Regions from separate parts of the Pseudomonas sp. GL-RE-29 genome, predicted to be linked through region 1. Evidence: predicted binding sites of a transcription regulator. Region 1 holds the regulator's gene; each other region holds the start of a gene.
What was found. The regulator FliA, encoded in region 1, starts transcription of late flagellar genes. The targets are predictions, from matches to a motif close to CTAAAGTTTNNNNNNNNNNNGCCGNTAA.
Positions count from the first base shown of each region.

Region 1 (6,250 bases):
GAGGTGAGCGCGCGCTTCACCCTCGATGCGATGCCTGGCAAACAAATGGCCATTGACGCCGACCTGAACGCCGGACTTATCGATCAGAACCAGGCCAAACTGCGCCGCATGGAAGTGGCTCAGGAAGCCGAGTTCTACGGTTCCATGGACGGTGCCAGCAAATTCGTGCGCGGTGACGCCATCGCCGGCCTGCTGATTCTGTTCATCAACCTGATCGGCGGCATGGCGGTCGGTATCTTCCAGCACGGCATGACCTTCGGCGACGCCGGCAAGGTGTACGCGCTGTTGACCATTGGTGACGGTTTGGTGGCGCAATTGCCATCACTGCTGTTGTCCACCGCGGCGGCGATCATGGTGACCCGTGCTTCCGGTTCGGAAGACATGGGCAAGCAGATCAATCGTCAAATGTTCGCCTCGCCCAAGGCGCTGGCAGTAGCCGCTGGTTTGATGGCGGTCATGGGCCTGGTGCCCGGCATGCCGCATTTCTCTTTCCTGACCATGGCGGCTCTCGCAGCGGGCGGCGCCTACCTGTTCTGGAAGAAGCAAAACGTCGCCAAGGTGCAGGCACTGCAAGAGGTCAAGCGTCAGAAGGAACTGTTGCCTTCGCCGGCTCGCGCCCAGGAAACCAAGGAGCTGGGTTGGGATGACGTGACGCCGATCGACATGATCGGCCTGGAAGTGGGTTATCGCCTGATTCCGCTGGTGGACCGTAACCAGGGCGGCCAGTTGCTCGCGCGGATCAAGGGTGTGCGCAAGAAGCTCTCACAAGACCTCGGCTTCCTGATGCCGACCGTGCATATACGCGACAACCTCGACCTGGCGCCAAGCGCCTATCGCCTGACCCTGATGGGGGTGATCCTGGCCGAGGCCGAGATTTACCCGGAGCGCGAACTGGCGATCAACCCGGGGCAGGTCTACGGCACGCTTAATGGCATAACCGCCAAAGATCCGGCTTTCGGCCTGGAGGCGGTCTGGATCGAAATCAGCCAGCGTTCGCAGGCGCAATCCCTTGGCTATACAGTGGTCGATGCCAGTACAGTAGTGGCAACTCACTTGAACCAGATCTTGTACAAGCATTCCAGTGAGCTGATCGGCCACGAAGAAGTACAGCAACTCATGCAATTGCTGGCCAAAAGCTCGCCAAAACTGGCGGAAGAGCTGGTGCCGGGCGTGGTGTCGCTGTCGCAACTGCTCAAAGTATTGCAAGCGCTGCTCGCTGAACAAGTGCCGGTGCGCGACATTCGCAGCATCGCCGAAGCCATCGCGAACAACGCTGCCAAGAGTCAAGATACTGCCGCATTGGTGGCAGCCGTGCGCGTCGGCGTATCCCGCGCAATCGTCCAAAGCATTGTAGGCACTGACTCCGAGCTGCCAGTTATCACGCTGGAGCCAAGGTTGGAACAAATATTGCTCAACAGTCTGCAGAAGGCAGGACAAGGCTCGGAAGAGGGCGTTCTGCTGGAGCCAAGCATGGCTGAGAAACTGCAGCGTTCGTTGATCGACGCCGCACAGCGTCAAGAGATGCAAGGTCAACCGGTGATTCTGCTGGTAGCCGGTCCGGTTCGCGCGATGCTCTCGCGATTTGGCCGACTGGCAGTCCCGGGTTTGCACGTGTTGGCTTACCAGGAAATTCCTGACAACAAGCAAGTGACCATCGTTGCGACAGTAGGGCCCAACGGCTGAGGTAGTGGTTTATGCAAGTTAAGCGTTTTTTCGCCGCCGATATGCGTCAGGCCATGAAGCTGGTTCGTGATGAGCTGGGCGCCGATGCCGCCATCATTGGCAACCGCCGCATTGCCGGTGGTGTCGAGCTGACGGCTGCCCTGGATTACAAGCTGTCGGCGCTGGCTCCGCGCGTGCCGAACATGGAGCTCGAAGACGAGCTGCGCAAGACCCAATCGCGGATCGTCACCGCCCAGGCTGAATTGAGCCTGCGTAGTGATGGCGAGAGCGACAATGCGACCAATCGCCAGTTGTTCGCCGGCCTGCCGCTGACCGCCGCCGAACCGCTGATCGAACCAACCTACAGCGAGCCTCGTCGTCCTGCACCGGCCGCCGCACCTGCCTCCAGCGGTGTGGACCCACGGGCGTTCGATTCCATGCGTTCCGAGCTCAACAGCCTGCGCGAACTGATGGAAGTACAGCTCGGCTCGCTGGCCTGGAATCAACTGCAAGGCAGCCGCCCGGCTCAGGCCAACCTGTGGCGCCGTTTGCAGCGCATCGGGCTCTCCGGCCCGTTGTCGCGGGATTTGCTGGCGCTGATTACCGATATTGAAGAACCCCGTCAGGCCTGGCGCATGTTGCTGGCGCATCTAGCGCGGATGATTGCCACACCGGAAATTGAACCGCTGGAAGAGGGTGGCGTGATTGCCATGGTCGGCCCTGCCGGCATGGGCAAGACCACCACCCTGGCGAAATTGGCCGCCCGTTACGTGCTCAAATACGGCGCGCAGAACATTGCGCTGGTGAGCATGGACAGCTTCCGCATCGGCGCCCAGGAGCAGCTCAAGACCCTCGGTCGGATTCTCAACGTGTCGGTGACGCACGTTGATCCGGGCCAATCGCTGGTCCAAGCGCTGGATCCACTGCTGCGCAAGCGCGTGGTGTTGATCGACACCGCCGGCCTGCAGGCCAGCGATCCAGCGCTGCGCATGCAGCTCGAAAGCCTGGCCGGACGAGGCATCAAATCAAAAAATTATCTGGTCCTGGCAACCACTAGCCAGAAACAGGTTCTAACCGCCGCTTATCACAGTTACAAGCGTTGCGGGCTTGCCGGCTGCATTCTGACTAAACTGGATGAAACGGCCAGTCTGGGCGAGGTGTTGAGCCTGGCCATCAGTCATGAGTTGCCAGTGGCTTACCTGACCGATGGCCCGCGGATTCCGGATGATTTGCATCTGCCGCGTCGTCATCAGTTGGTCAGCCGCGCCGTCAGCGTGCAAATGCAGGAAGAACCCAGCGAAGAAGCCATGGCTGACATGTTCGCTGACATCTACCACAGTCCGACCAAGCAGGTTGGCTGAGGTAAAAATGAATCGTTTTTGTACCTACATCGATGGTCTGCCATGCATTGTTCCGTTTGTGAACGCGCAGCCAGTAATGTGGCCTCCGTCTATGCAAGACAAGGTAAAGAAATAACATGGGCAGCATGCATCCCGTACAGGTGATCGCGGTGACCGGCGGCAAAGGTGGCGTCGGGAAGACTAACGTGTCAGTGAACTTGTCCCTGGCTTTGGCTGAGCTTGGCCGGCGCGTCATGTTGCTGGACGCCGACCTGGGCCTGGCGAACGTCGACGTTCTGCTAGGGCTGACACCCAAACGTACTCTGGCCGACGTGATCGAAGGCCGCTGCGAGCTGCGCGACGTCCTGTTGCAAGGGCCGGGCGGCATCCGCATTGTTCCGGCGGCGTCCGGCACCCAGAGCATGGTTCATTTGAGCCCGGCGCAACACGCCGGCCTGATCCAGGCCTTCAGCGACATCGGCGACAACCTCGACGTACTGGTGATTGACACCGCTGCGGGTATTGGTGACTCGGTAGTCAGTTTTGTACGTGCAGCGCAGGAAGTGTTGCTGGTGGTCTGCGACGAGCCGACTTCGATCACGGACGCCTACGCACTGATCAAATTGCTCAACCGCGATTACGGCATGAATCGTTTCCGCGTCCTGGCCAACATGGCCCAGAGCCCGCAGGAAGGCCGCAATCTGTTCGCCAAACTGACCAAAGTTACGGACCGCTTCCTCGACGTCGCCCTGCAATACGTCGGCGCCGTGCCATACGACGAAAGCGTGCGCAAGGCCGTGCAGAAGCAGCGCGCGGTCTACGAAGCGTTCCCGCGTTCCAAGTGTTCGCTGGCGTTCAAGGCCATCGCGCAAAAGGTCGATACCTGGCCGCTGCCTGCCAACCCGCGCGGGCACCTGGAGTTTTTCGTCGAGCGCCTCGTGCAACAAACGGCAGGACCCGTGCTATGACCGCCAGCGGTTACAACCTCTACAAGAAGTCGGCGCGTGACGCGCAGTACGAGCTGATCGAGCGTTACGCGCCACTGGTCAAACGCATTGCCTACCATTTGCTGGCACGCCTGCCAGCCAGTGTCCAGGTCGAAGACCTGATCCAGGCCGGGATGATCGGCCTGCTTGAAGTATCAACAAAATATGACGCCAGCAAAGGCGCGAGTTTCGAGACGTACGCGGGCATTCGAATCCGCGGCGCGATGCTCGATGAAGTGCGCAAAGGGGATTGGGCGCCACGTTCGGTCCACCGCAATACCCGGATGGTCAGCGACGCCATTCGCTCGATTGAAGCTAAAACCGGCCGTGACGCTAAAGATCATGAAGTTGCGGCCGAACTCCAATTGAGTCTCGACGATTATTACGGGATTTTGAACGACACCCTGGGCAGCCGCTTGTTCAGTTTCGACGATCTGTTGCAGGACGGCGAACACGAAGGGCTGCACGAGGATGGCGCGAGTGCTCATCTCGAGCCGTCACGCGATCTGGAAGATGAACGCTTCCAGGCAGCGCTGGCGGACGCGATTGCCAATTTGCCGGAGCGTGAGCGACTGGTGTTGGCGCTGTACTACGACGAAGAGTTGAATCTCAAGGAAATCGGTGAGGTCCTGGGAGTCAGCGAATCTCGGGTCAGCCAGTTACACAGCCAGTGCGCGGCCCGTTTGCGGGGGCGTTTGGGAGAGTGGCGAGCGCGCTGAAGGCAGTGTGGGGGCACTGCGACGTGGCTGGTGGGGTGTTGAACCGCGCCGGTCTCGATCCGTTGTACTCCAGACAGTCATCGAGTGCTTTGCCAGATTGATTGAAATGGCGCGTCCAGGTGCTGGGCGCGTTTTAGTCTGCTTGGAGGTCGAATTGGACAAGAACATGAAAATCCTCATCGTTGATGACTTCTCAACGATGCGGCGGATCATAAAAAACCTGTTGCGTGACCTTGGGTTCACCAACACGGTCGAGGCTGACGATGGCACCACTGCCATTCCGGTTCTCAACAGCGGGAGCATCGACTTTCTGGTAACGGACTGGAACATGCCTGGCATGACCGGTATCGATCTGCTGCGCCACGTGCGTGCCGATGAAAAACTCAAGCATTTGCCAGTGCTGATGGTGACCGCTGAAGCCAAGCGCGAACAGATCATCGAAGCGGCCCAGGCCGGTGTTAACGGCTATGTGGTCAAACCCTTCACGGCCCAGGCGTTGAAAGAAAAAATCGAGAAGATTTTCGAACGCATCGGTTGAACTGCGCCACGGGGGAGCTATGGGGCATAACGAATCATCCCAGGGCGATTTTGAATCGACCCTGAAAAAACACGCCGTCGAACTGGTCGCGAGCCTTGAAAAAGGCAGGTTTGGCGATGCTGTGCAATTGATCCATGAGCTCAACCAGACCCGTGACCGCGGCCTGTATCAGGAAGTGGGCAAGCTCACCCGCGAGCTGCATAGCGCGATCGTCAATTTCCAGATTGACCCGAACATGCCGCAAGCCGAGGAAGTGTCGCAAATCACCGACGCCACCGAGCGTCTGGGGTATGTGGTCAAACTGACCGAGGCGGCCGCCAATCGCACCATGGACCTGGTGGAAAACGCCACGCCGCTGGTCAACAGCCTGGCTGACGAAGCCCAGGCGTTGAGCACGGATTGGGGGCGGTTCATGCGCCGCGAAGTCGGCGCTGAAGAGTTCCGCGAACTGGCCCGGCGAGTCGACGGCTTCCTGGCACGCAGCAGCGCAGACAATCGCGCGGTGTCGAGCAACCTCAACGACATTCTGCTCGCCCAGGATTACCAGGACCTCACCGGTCAAGTGATCAAGCGAGTGACCCAACTGGTCACCGAAGTCGAAAGCAATTTGCTCAAGCTCGTGCTCATGGCCAGTCAGGTGGACCGCTTCGCGGGCATCGAACATGACCGTGAAGCGATGCTTGCAGAAAAAGATCCACAAAAACATCTCTCTCAGGGTGAAGGTCCGCAGATTCATGCCGATAAAAGAGAAGACGTTGTGTCCGGTCAGGACGATGTGGACGATTTGTTATCCAGCCTGGGATTTTAGAGTTTTAGAATTTTAGGTTTTTTGGGTTTTTAGACCTGTAGGAGCACACCCTTAATGAGCTTCGGCGCCGATGAAGAGATCCTTCAGGATTTCCTGGTTGAGGCCGGCGAGATTCTAGAGCAACTGTCCGAGCAACTGGTCGAGCTGGAAAGCCGTCCGGATGATGCGGATTTGCTCAATGCAATTTTTCGCGGTTT
Region 1 is NZ_JAGYGD010000006.1:130,714-136,963, reverse strand. Features, by position in the region: gene flhA (flagellar biosynthesis protein FlhA) at 1-1,683, shown strand, start outside; gene flhF (flagellar biosynthesis protein FlhF) at 1,695-3,023, shown strand; gene fleN (flagellar synthesis regulator FleN) at 3,140-3,970, shown strand; gene fliA (RNA polymerase sigma factor FliA) at 3,967-4,707, shown strand; gene KGB21_RS07770 (chemotaxis response regulator CheY) at 4,874-5,245, shown strand; gene KGB21_RS07765 (protein phosphatase CheZ) at 5,265-6,053, shown strand; gene KGB21_RS07760 (chemotaxis protein CheA) at 6,108-6,250, shown strand, end outside.

Region 2 (6,250 bases), on a different contig from region 1:
AGGAAACGCAGGATCGGGTCGCTGCGCAACTTATGCCAGGCGCCCGATAGGGTCATCATGCCGTTGATCATCCCGCCCCAACTCGGCGCCAGCAGGATCAGCGACATCACCATGCCCAGCGACTGCGCCCAGTCCGGCAATGCGGTGTAGTGCAAGTGGTGCGGACCGGCCCAGATGTACAGGGTGATCAGCGCCCAGAAGTGCACGATCGACAGACGATAGGAATACACCGGACGCTCGGCCTGTTTCGGCACGAAGTAATACATCATCCCGAGAAAACCGGCGGTGAGGAAAAAGCCCACGGCGTTGTGCCCGTACCACCACTGCACCATCGCGTCTGTTGCGCCGGAGTACAGCGAGTAGGACTTGGTGAAACTCACCGGCAGCTCAAGGTTGTTGACGATGTGCAGAATCGCCACAGTGATGATGAACGCACCGAAGAACCAGTTACCGACATAAATGTGCTTGGTCTTGCGCTGCATGATCGTGCCGAAAAACACCACGGCGTAGGCGACCCAGACAATGGTGATCAGGATGTCGATCGGCCATTCCAGCTCGGCGTATTCCTTGGAGCTGGTGTAGCCCAGCGGCAGGCTGATGGCCGCCAACAGGATCACCAGCTGCCAGCCCCAGAAGCAGAACGCGGCGATTTTCGGTGCGAACAATTGCGCCTGGCAGGTGCGTTGCACCGAGTAAAACGAACTGGCGAACAAGGCGCAGCCGCCGAAGGCGAAGATCACCGCGTTGGTGTGCAGCGGGCGCAAGCGGCCGAAGCTGGTCCACGGCAAATTGAAGTTGAGTTCGGGCCAGACCAACTGGGCGGCGAGAAAAACCCCGAGCCCCATACCGACGATGCCCCACACCACCGTCATAATGGCGAATTGGCGGACCACCTTGTAGTTGTAGGCGGTACTGATAGAAGTGTTCATGGTTCCCCATCCACGGTTCAGCCGAAGGAAGCGCAAGCGGCGCGCCCTTCGGCCGGAGTTATAGGCAGACTAAAAGCGAGGCAAGCATGGACAAAGGGCACAAGGCCGGTATTGACGGGGATCAATGGGCGCAGTGTGTGCGGGAACATGGATGGTTGTGGGACGCCGCCGTGGCGCTGGCATCGACGACGCTGATCCTGGCCCACGGCGCCGGCGCGCCGATGGACAGCGACTGGATGAACAACATGGCTGCGCGCCTTGCCGCACGTGGCGTCAACGTGTTGCGCTTCGAATTTCCGTACATGGCGCAACGGCGTGTCGACGGCGGCAAGCGGCCGCCCAATCCAGCGCCGAAGCTGCTGGAATGCTGGCGCGAGGTGTATGCCGTAGTGCGACGCCATGTCGCTGGGCCGTTGGCCATTGGCGGCAAGTCCATGGGCGGGCGCATGGCGAGTTTGCTGGCGGATGAGTTGGGCGCGGATGCGTTGGTGTGCCTGGGCTATCCGTTTTATGCCGTGGGCAAACCGGAGAAGCCGCGGGTCGAGCATTTGGCGGCGTTGAAGACGCGGACGTTGATCGTGCAGGGCGAGCGGGATGCGTTGGGTAATCGCGAGGCGGTCGAGGGCTATGCCTTGTCACCGAATATCGAGGTGTTCTGGCTGGTGGCGGGGGATCATGATTTGAAACCGTTGAAGGCTTCGGGGTTTAGTCATGAGCAGCATTTGGCGGTTGCGGCAGATAAGGTAGCGGGGTTTTTGTGAGGAGCAAGATCAAAAGATCGCAGCCTTCGGCAGCTCCTACAGGGGACTGTGATCCCTGTAGGAGCTGGCGCAGCCTGCGATCTTTTTAGCGGTTAAACCGCTCCACCAACGAATACTGGGTATTCGCCGTCTTGGTCAGCTCTTCACTCAGCAACGCCGAGTTCTGCGCCTGTTCCGAAGTCTGGTCAGCCAGGTGCGAGATGTTGCTGATGTTGCGGCTGATCTCTTCGGCGACCGCGCTTTGCTCTTCGGTCGCAGCGGCGATCTGGGTGGTCATGTCGGTGATGTTGGCCACCGCTTCGCTGATCCCCACCAGCGCCTGGTCCGCTTCCAGCACCCGCGCCACGCCTTCTTCTGCCTGGCGATGCCCGGCTTCCATGGTTTGCACCGCCGTGCCTGCAGTCTGCTGGAGCTTGGCGATCAGGGCGTGAATCTGCCCGGTGGATTCGCTGGTGCGTTGCGCCAGTTGCCGCACTTCATCGGCCACCACCGCAAAGCCACGGCCCATCTCGCCGGCACGGGCCGCTTCGATGGCCGCGTTCAGTGCCAACAGGTTGGTCTGGTCGGCGATGCCTTTGATCACATCGACCACACCGCCAATTTCATCGCTGTCCTTGGCCAATTGAGTCACGGTCAGGCCGGTTTCGCCAACCACCACCGACAGGCGTTGAATGGCTTCGCGGGTTTCCCCGGCGATTTCGCGCCCGCGACCGGTCAGCAAATTGGCTTGCTGGGTAGCGTCGGCAGTGCGCTGCACGTGGCTGGCGACTTCCTGCGTGGTGGCAGCCATCTGGTTGACGGCGGTGGCCACTTGCTCGGTTTCGACGCGCTGACGTTCCAGGCCGGTAGAGCTGCTGTGGGCCAGGTTGTCGGACTGCTTCGCTTGATCGGTCAGGTGCTCGGCGGTGTCCTGCAGACGGGTCAGGCAGGTTTTCAGGCGCGCTTCCTGGCTGAGGATCGACATCTCCAGGCGTGCCTGGGCGCCACGGCTGTCGGTGTACATCTGCGCGATCAGCGGGTCGGACGTGGTCTGCTCGGCCAGGCGCAGCAAGCGCTTGAGCCCGCGTTGTTGCCAGCTCAGGCCCATCAAGCCCAACGGCACCGAAAGCCCGGCAGCCAGGGCAAAGCCCCAGTGGGAGTTGAGCGAGGCGCCGATCATGAAGCTCAGCTGGCTGACCAGAATGAACGGCAGCCAGTCCTGCAGGACCGGTAGCCATTTATCGGTCGAAGGAATGGCCGACTTGCCCTGATTGATGCGTTGGTAGAGCGCTTCGGCGCGGCGGATCTGCTCGGCGGTGGGCTTGACCCGCACCGACTCGTAACCGATCACCTGATTGCCTTCGAAGATCGGCGTCACATAGGCGTTGACCCAATAGTGATCACCGCTCTTGCAGCGATTCTTGACAATGCCCATCCATGGCAAGCCTTGTTTCAGTGTCGCCCACATGTGCGCGAAAACCGCGGCCGGAACGTCTGGGTGACGCACCAGGTTGTGCGGCGCGCGGATCAGTTCTTCACGAGAAAACCCGCTGATCTCGACGAAGTCGTCGTTGCAGTAGGTGATCATGCCCTTGGCATCGGTGGTGGAAATCAACCGTTGCTGGGCCGGAAAGGTCCGTTCGCGTTGTGTAATTGGCTGGTTGTTACGCATGGCTTATTAATCCGCAAGGCTATCAAGTGCTGTATCGGCGTCGGCGGGGATTTGTTGAGGTTATTTTTTGATAATCAGTGGTGCGTCGCAAAATGACTCTTGCGTCAGCTGGGAGGTATCGGATACGTGAACAACTCAAAGCGAATCTGCGGGTAGCCTCAGTCCTTGTGGGAGCGGGCTTGCCCGCGATGGGGCCGGCACATTCAACATATGTGCTGCTAGACACTCCGCTATCGCGGGCAAGCCCGCTCCCACAGAAAAAAGTTTGACCAGAGGCAGGCGATTGTATTGGTGGCGTCCCAAATAAAAACACCGCCCGAAGGCGGTGTCTGTGTCAGCAAGCGCTTACGACGCAATCAACTGTCGCAACACATAATGCAAAATCCCTCCCGACTTGAAGTACTCCACCTCATTCAATGTATCGATCCGGCACAACACCTCGATTTTCTCGCGGCTGCCGTTTTCACGGGTGATGACCAGGGTCAGGTTCATTCGCGGGGTCAGCTCTACGCCAGTCAGGCCAAGAATATCCAAGGTTTCCTTGCCGGTCAGATTCAGGCTCTTGCGGTTCTGATCGAGCTTGAACTGCAACGGCAGCACACCCATGCCCACCAGGTTGGAACGGTGAATCCGTTCAAAGCTCTCGGCGATGACTGCTTTCACTCCGAGCAAATTAGTGCCCTTGGCGGCCCAGTCACGGCTCGATCCGGTGCCGTATTCCTGGCCCGCAATCACTACCAGCGGTGTGCCCGCGGCTTGATAACGCATCGCCGCGTCGTAGATCGGCATTTTCTCCATGGTCGGAATGTAGAACGTGTTGCCGCCTTCCTCACCGCTGAGCATCTCGTTACGGATGCGGATGTTGGCAAAGGTGCCGCGCATCATCACTTCATGGTTGCCGCGCCGGGAGCCGTAGGAGTTGAAGTCCCGCGGTTCCACGCCTTTGTCGCGCAGATACTGGCCTGCCGGACTGTCAGCCTTGATGTTGCCGGCCGGGGAGATGTGGTCGGTGGTCACCGAGTCGCCGAGCAGCGCAAGGATTCTGGCCCCCGCCACGTCCTTGACCACCGGCGGCGGACCGCCGATGTCATCGAAAAATGGTGGATGCTGGATGTAGGTCGAATCCGCTTGCCAGACATAGGTAGCCGCTTGCGGGACCTGGATCGCCTGCCACTGCTCGTCGCCGGCAAAAACCTCGGCGTATTCCTTGTGGAACATGGCGGTGTTGACCTGACTCACTGCGTCAGCGATTTCCTTGCTGCTCGGCCAGATATCCCGCAGGTACACCGGATTGCCATCGTGGTCTTCGCCCAGAGGCTCGCTGCTGATATCGATGCGCACCGTACCGGCTAGCGCAAACGCGACCACCAGCGGAGGCGAGGCCAGCCAGTTGGTTTTCACCAGCGGATGGACCCGGCCTTCGAAGTTGCGGTTGCCCGACAGCACCGAAGCCACGGTCAGGTCGGCTTTCTGAATGGCTTTTTCGATCGGTTCCGGCAACGGCCCTGAGTTGCCGATGCAAGTAGTGCAGCCATACCCGACCAACGCAAAACCCAATTCATCGAGGTACTGGGTGAGGCCCGCCGCTTCGTAATAGTCGGTGACGACTTTCGAGCCGGGCGCCAGCGAGCTTTTCACCCACGGCTTGCGCTTCAAGCCTTTTTCCACAGCCTTTTTCGCCACCAGCCCGGCGGCCATCATCACGCTCGGGTTGGAAGTGTTGGTGCACGAGGTGATCGCAGCAATCACCACGGCGCCGTTTTTCAGCCGATAGGTCTGACCTTCGGACTCGTAGTCCGCTTCGCCGGCCAGATCGGCATTGCCGACCGCGACGCCACCACCGCCTTCACTTTCCAGTCGACCTTCTTCCTTGCTGGTGGGTTTGAATTGCAGGTCGGTGAAGTCACTGAACGCTTGCGCGACGTTGGGCAGCGAGACCCGATCCTGTGGACGCTTCGGTCCGGCGAGGCTGGCTTCGACGGTGGCCATGTCCAGCGCCAGGCTGTCAGTGAACACCGGCTCCTGACCGGGCAGGCGCCACAAGCCCTGAGCCTTGCTGTAGGCCTCGACCAGTTTCACGGTCTCAACGGGGCGGCCCGACAGGCGCAGGTAATCCAGCGTCACGTCGTCCACCGGGAAAAAGCCGCAGGTGGCGCCGTATTCCGGGGCCATGTTGGCGATGGTCGCGCGGTCCGCCAGCGGCAGATCGGCGAGGCCGTCGCCGTAGAACTCGACGAATTTGCCGACCACGCCTTTCTTGCGCAGCATCTGGGTGACGGTCAGCACCAGGTCGGTGGCGGTGATGCCTTCGCGGAGTTTGCCGGTGAGTTTGAAGCCGATGACTTCCGGGATCAGCATCGACACCGGTTGCCCGAGCATCGCCGCTTCTGCTTCGATGCCGCCAACACCCCAGCCGAGCACACCGAGGCCATTGATCATGGTGGTGTGGGAATCGGTGCCGACCAGCGTGTCGGGGAAGGCGTAGGTGCGGCCGTCCTCGTCTTTGGTCCAGACGGTGCGGCCGAGGTATTCCAGGTTCACCTGGTGGCAGATGCCGGTGCCCGGTGGCACCACGCTGAAGTTGTCGAAGGCGCTCTGGCCCCAGCGCAGGAACGCGTAGCGCTCACCATTGCGCTGCATTTCGATGTCGACGTTCTGCCCGAAGGCGCTACTGGTGGCGAACTTGTCGACCATCACCGAGTGGTCGATCACCAGATCCACCGGCGACAACGGGTTGATTCGCTGCGGATCGCCGCCGGCCTTGGCCATCGCCGCCCGCATGGCAGCAAGGTCAACCACGGCGGGCACGCCGGTAAAGTCTTGCATCAATACCCGCGCCGGGCGGTACTGGATTTCACGGTCGGAGCGGCGCTCCTTGAGCCAGGCGGCAATCGCCTTGAGGTCGGCGC
Region 2 is NZ_JAGYGD010000001.1:280,605-286,854, reverse strand. Features, by position in the region: gene ccoN (cytochrome-c oxidase, cbb3-type subunit I) at 1-929, opposite strand, end outside; gene KGB21_RS01350 (alpha/beta family hydrolase) at 1,016-1,690, shown strand; gene KGB21_RS01345 (methyl-accepting chemotaxis protein) at 1,776-3,341, opposite strand; gene acnA (aconitate hydratase AcnA) at 3,687-6,250, opposite strand, start outside.
Region 2: the regulator FliA is predicted to act here: its motif matches at 3,373-3,400, upstream of KGB21_RS01345 (methyl-accepting chemotaxis protein).

Region 3 (6,250 bases), on a different contig from region 1:
CAATGCCCGCAGCATCGCCGACCTCGAAACCGAGTTGCGCCGGGCGTTACGCCGCGATGAGCTGGAGCTGCATTACCAGCCACGCCTGAACCTTGAGGACGGGCAAATCGTCGGTCTCGAAGCTTTGGTGCGCTGGCGTCACAGTGAGCGCGGCTTGCTGCCGCCAAGTGAATTCGTGCCGCTGGCCGAGCAAAGCGGTTTGATCGTGCCACTCGGCTACTGGGTGATTTCCCGAGCGTTGCGCGACATGCAGGCGTTACGCGAACGCGGTCTGCCACCGTTGCACATGGCGATCAACCTGTCGTTCCGCCAGTTTCAGGACAGCCAGTTGCTCTCGACCCTGAGCCGACTGATTGCAGAGCGCGGTGTCGAGGCGCAGTGGCTGGAATTCGAATTGACTGAAACCGCGGTCATGCGCCGCAGTGATCTGGTCAAGCAGACCATGGACGCTCTGGGGCGCCTCGGCGTGCGCTTCTCCCTCGATGACTTCGGCACCGGGTTTTCATCGTTCGTGCACCTCAACAGCCTGCCGATCACCTTGCTGAAGATCGACAAGAGCTTTGTCGGCGGCATGGAACAACGGGAAGAGAACCGCAAACTGGTCCACGCCATGATCAACCTGGCGCACAACCTTAATCTGGAAGTGGTTGCTGAAGGGGTAGAAACGCCGGAGCAGCTGGACTTGTTGCGTGGGTTTGATTGCGATCAGGTGCAGGGTTACCTGATCAGCAAGCCGTTGCCGTTGGCGGAGTTGGTGGAGTACTTGACGTTCGGCAGCAGTCAGCAGGCGCCGTTGGAAATCGTGGTTTAACCGTAAAACCTGTAAGAACGCGGTTTTGTGGCGAGGGAGCTTGCTCCCGCTGGGTCGCGCAGCGACCCCAAAAGCTTTGCGACTGCTCCGCAGCCGAGCGGGAGCAAGCTCCCTCGCCACAAAAGCAAGGCGGATTTCAGTCAGGCTGGGCCATCTGGAAACCATTCTCTGCCGCCGGCTCGCGCCGAATCATCCGCTTCATCTTCCACTCAAACGCCAACGTCAGACTCACCGCCGCACACGCCAGGCCCAACGCCAACCCCCACCACACGCCCGTCGGCCCCCAATTCAAATGGAACGCCATCCACCACGCGGCCGGTGCGCCAATCAGCCAGTAACAACCCAGTCCAACGAGGAACGTGGTCTTGGCATCCTTGAGCCCGCGGATGCAGCCCATGGCGATGGTTTGCGTGCCGTCGAACAGTTCAAACCACGCCGCCACTGCCAGCAGGCTTACCGCCAGGTTGATGACGTCACGGAACGCCGGGTCGTTGTGGTCGAGAAACAGGCCGATCAACTGATTCGGCAGCAGCCAGAACACCATGGCAAAGCACAGCATCGCCGCCGCACCGAAGGCGATGCCGACCCGTCCGGCCAGTCGCGCGTCCAGCAGTTGCCCGGCGCCGTAGTGCTGGCCGATGCGCATGGTGATCGCGTAGGAAATCCCCGCCGGGACCATGAACGCCACGGAAACAATTTGCAGGGCGATCTGATGTGCCGCCAATTGCGTGCTGCCCATGGTGCCCATGCACAGCGCCGCGAAGGCAAACAGCCCGACTTCCACCGCATAGGTGCCGCCAATCGGCAGGCCCAGGCGCCACAGCTCTTTCAGGTATTGCCGGTTCAGCCGCGATAGTCCCTGACGCAGCGGATAAGCGTCATAAGCTTGATGCCGGCGAATGTGCCACGCCAGCGCCAGTGCCATGAGATTGGCCACGATCGCCGTGACCAGGCCGATGCCCATCAAGCCCAGTTTCGGCAGGCCGAACATGCCGGTGATCAATGCATAGTTGAGCAGGAAGTTGGCCACCGTACCGCCCAGGCTGATGACCATCACCGGCGTCGCGCGGCCAATGGCGCTGGTGAAGCCGCGCAAGGCCATGAAGCTGAGGTAGCTGGGCAAGGCGAACGGCAGGAAAATCAGAAACTGTCCGGCCGACTGCACGTTGCTTTCGGTCTGGCCGAACAACAGCAACACCGGTTTCAGATTCCACAACAGCAAACCGGCGACCAACGCCATCAACCACGCCAGCCACAATCCGGCCTGGGTCAACCGGGTCGCGCCGACAATGTCGCCCGCGCCCTGACGGATCGCCACCAATGTGCCGACCGCCGCAATCACGCCGATGCAGAAAATCGATACGAAGGAATAGGTCGCAGCGCCGAGACCGCCGCCGGCCAGTGCCTCGGGACTCAAGCGCGCCATCATCAAAGTGTCGGTGAGGACCATCAGCATGTGCGCCAACTGCGAGGCAATCAACGGCCCCGCCAGCCGCAGGATGGCCCAGAGTTCAATACGCGCTGGATGCTGCATGGTCATCACGCTCGATGGTCAGAGAGAACAGGAAAGCGTCGATTCTCGGCGCTCTGCGGGGTTTGCACAAAGGGATAAAAAGGATGGATGGCATGAGTCAAACTCATGCTGGCAAGTTTCTGCTAGGGTGGCCGAATTCGGTTGTAGGAGCTTTCCCAATGTCACGTCGTCTTCCTCCCTTGTATGCCCTGCGCGCATTCGAAGCAGCGGCGCGGCACAGTTCGTTCACCCGTGCCGCTGAAGAGCTGTCGATCACCCAAAGTGCGGTCAGTCGGCATATTCGTACGCTCGAAGAGCATTTTGCCTGCCGCTTGTTTCACCGCAGTGGTCGCAATTTGCAGCTGACCGAGTCAGCCCGAATGCTGTTGCCGGGCATTCGCGAGGGCTTCACTGCCCTGGAGCGAGCCTGCAATACCTTGCGCGCCGAAGACGACATCCTGCGCATGAAAGCCCCGTCGACCCTGACCATGCGCTGGCTGCTTGCGCGCCTCAGTCGCTTCCGCCATTTGCAGCCGGGCAACGAGGTGCAATTGACCAGCGCCTGGATGGATATCGATTCGGTGGACTTCAACGATGAGCCGTTCGATTGCGCAGTGTTATTGAGCAACGGACATTTCCCTCCGGATTGGGAGGCGAGTTACCTGTTCCCCGAGGAATTGATCCCGGTGGGCGCGCCCAATCTCCTGAACGATCAGCCATGGGATGTGGCGCGTCTGGTCAACACCGAACTGCTGCACCCGACACCGGACCGCCGCGACTGGCGCAATTGGCTGGAGCGCATGGGGCTCGCCGAGCAGGTGTCGCTCAAGGGCGGGCAGGTGTTCGACACGCTGGAGCTGGGCATGATCGCGGCCGCCCGAGGTTACGGCGTGTCCATGGGCGATTTGCTGATGGTGGCGGAGGATGTGGCCCAGGGACGTCTGAGTCTGCCGTGGCCGACCGCCGTTGCCAGCGGTGAGAAATATTACCTGGTCTGGCCGAAAACCCGCCCCGGCGGTGAGCGGATGCGCCGGCTCAGCGACTTCCTGCAAAACGAAGTCAGGGCCATGGAATTGCCCGATGTCGAGCACTTGAGCTGAAACGATGAAGCCGCCGCAGTAGCGGCCTTGAGCCATATCCCGGTTAATTGCTCAAGTATTCCCGCTGGCCGCCGAATATCTGCACATGGAACCTTCGTGCAGGTTCGATGCTTTCCCCATTATTAGAAATTTTGCTGAGTATGCGCTGCGATCAGGATGATCTGGCTGCTCGGCCAGGAGCTGTCATGTCTCAACCTCGTGCCCGGATCGCTTCACAGCTTGGTCTCGCGCTCGCCGTGATTCTAGCGATTGTCATCACTGGCAGTAGCGTGTTCGCCCTGCGCTCGCTGGATACCGCCAACCTCGCTACCCGCGAAGAGCACCTGGCCAGCGAGGCCCGGTTGCTGGCCGATCAATTGAGCACCTTTCACGGCACGTTGCGTGAGAGCACCCAGCGTCTCGCCGGTCTGTTCGAGAAGCGTTTCAGTGCCGGCCTGAGCGTGCACCCGGATGAGCCGGTGGCCGTCGCGGGTACTCAGACGCCGGGGCTGCACCTGGGCAGCGACGTACTGAACAATAATTTCAACGAAGTGGACGAGTTCAAGCAATTGACTGCGGGGGTGGCCACGGTATTCGTGCGCAGCGGTGAAGACTTCATTCGCGTCAGCACATCCTTGACCAAGCAGGATGGCAATCGGGCTATCGGTACGCTGCTCGATCACGCCAACCCGGCTTATGCACGCTTGATGGCGGGGCAGAGCTATGTCGGACGCGCGCTGCTGTTTGATCGTTTCTATATGACGCAATACACCCCCGTGCGGGATGGCGGCGGTAAGGTCATCGCCGTGCTGTTTGTAGGATTTGATTACACCGACGCGCAGAAAGCGCAGTTCGAAAACCTCAAGCGTTTCCGCATCGGTCAGACCGGTTCTCTGGCGTTGCTGGACGAGCAGAACAAGTGGCTGGTGCCGATTGCCGGGGTGCAAGTACCGGATCAGGCCATTGCGACCATCAACGGCTTGGCGAAAACACCAGGCAAGGGTGATTTCTGGAGCGACAAGTCCGAAGATTTCTATAGCGTGGCCGTGCCGTTCGAAGGCGGGCCGTGGTCGGTGGTGGCGAGTATGCCGAAAACCGAGATCAGCGCCGTGACCTGGAGCGTCGGCATTCAATTGGCCATCGGCAGTCTGTTGGCGATGCTGATCGCGGTGGGTTCAGCGGTCTGGTTGCTGCGCAGCAAACTCGCACCGCTGGGTGATCTGGTGCGTCAGGCCGAGGCGTTGGGTGCCGGTGATCTGAGCGTGCGCCTGAGCGTGTCGAGTAACGACGAAATCGGCCAGCTGGCCCGCGCTTTCAATCAGATGAGCCAAGCGTTGTCGACCATGGTCGAGCACATCCGTAACGCCTCGATGGAGGTCAACAGCCGCGCTCAGGCCTTGTCCGGTTTGTCCGGTGGCGCCTATGAAGGCATGGAGCAGCAATCCGGCGAAATCACCAGCATGGCTGGCGCCGTGGAAGAATTCAGCGCCACGTCCCTGAACATTGCCGACAACATGGGCAGCACCCAGCGTCTGGCCCAGGAAAACGCACAGCAAACCCAGATCGGTCGTACATCGATGGACGAAGCGTCCTCGTCGCTGGAGCAAATCGCCGGTGCGTTGAACAGCACGGCGACGGTGATCAACACCTTGGGGCAGCGCTCCCAGGAAATCGGCGGCATCGTCGGTGTGATCACTTCGATTGCCGAACAGACCAACCTGCTGGCGCTGAATGCTGCGATCGAAGCCGCTCGCGCCGGTGAGCAGGGCCGCGGCTTTGCCGTGGTGGCTGATGAAGTGCGCAACCTGGCCTCGCGGACCCGTCAGGCCACGGACGAAATTTCCGTGATGATCCAGAGCATCCAACAGGAAACCGGCAACGCCATCAGCACCATGGAGCAGGGCAATGTGCTGATGCAGGAAGGCTTGTCGCGCAATGCCAACGTGGCTTCGGCACTGGCGCGGATCGACGAACAAAGCCGCTCGGCCGGTCAGCAATTTGCTGCGATTACCACGGCGACTCAGGAGCAGAGCAGCACTGCGACTTTGCTCAGCAGCAATTTGCAGAGTATTGCCCTGGCCAACAGTGAGCAGCGTGAGGTGGTGTCCAACCTGGTGGTCACTGCTAAAGAGCTGGAGAAACTGGCGGCGGATTTGCGTTCCGAGGTTGACCGCTTCCGTTGAGGCGCGGCTGAAATCGCCATCGCGGGCAAGCCCGCTCCCACAGGGTTTGTTGGTCTGCAATCGTGTGAAGCACGCTGAACCTGTGGGAGCGTGGCTTGCCCGCGATGGGAGCGACGCGGTGTCGGCACTTATTGCGTCGCCGGCCGATACTGCAATGCTTCGGCCAGATGCTCGCGGCTGATCCCTTCGACCTGCTCCAGATCCGCCAACGTCCGCGCTACCTTCAGCAACCGGTGCGCCGAACGCAGCGAAAGGGTTAGCCGTTCACAGGCGTTTTCCAGCCAATGCTCATCGGCTGTGGATAACTTGCAGTGCCGACGAACCCCCGGCAGATCAAGGAAAGCGTTGGCGCAGCCCTGACGTTTTTGCTGTCGTTCGCGAGCCTCAGCGACCAGTGCTGCTGCGCTGGCGCTGTCCTCTCCTGGTTTCACTGCCGGATTCAACGCGGTGGCCTCCCGCGCCACGGTCAGGTGCAAGTCGATCCGATCCAGCAACGGTCCTGAGAGTTTGTTGCGATAACGCTGAACCATGTCAGGTGTGCAAGAGCACCGCCCAGTGGGTTCACCAAGATATCCACAGGGGCACGGATTCATCGCCGCCACCAACTGAAAACGCGCCGGAAACCGAACGCGATCTTTCGCCCGCGAAATCACGATATGGCCGG
Region 3 is NZ_JAGYGD010000008.1:97,518-103,767, reverse strand. Features, by position in the region: gene KGB21_RS09375 (putative bifunctional diguanylate cyclase/phosphodiesterase) at 1-811, shown strand, start outside; gene KGB21_RS09370 (NorM family multidrug efflux MATE transporter) at 948-2,345, opposite strand; gene KGB21_RS09365 (LysR substrate-binding domain-containing protein) at 2,504-3,424, shown strand; gene KGB21_RS09360 (methyl-accepting chemotaxis protein) at 3,610-5,586, shown strand; gene KGB21_RS09355 (YifB family Mg chelatase-like AAA ATPase) at 5,715-6,250, opposite strand, start outside.
Region 3: the regulator FliA is predicted to act here: its motif matches at 3,475-3,502, upstream of KGB21_RS09360 (methyl-accepting chemotaxis protein).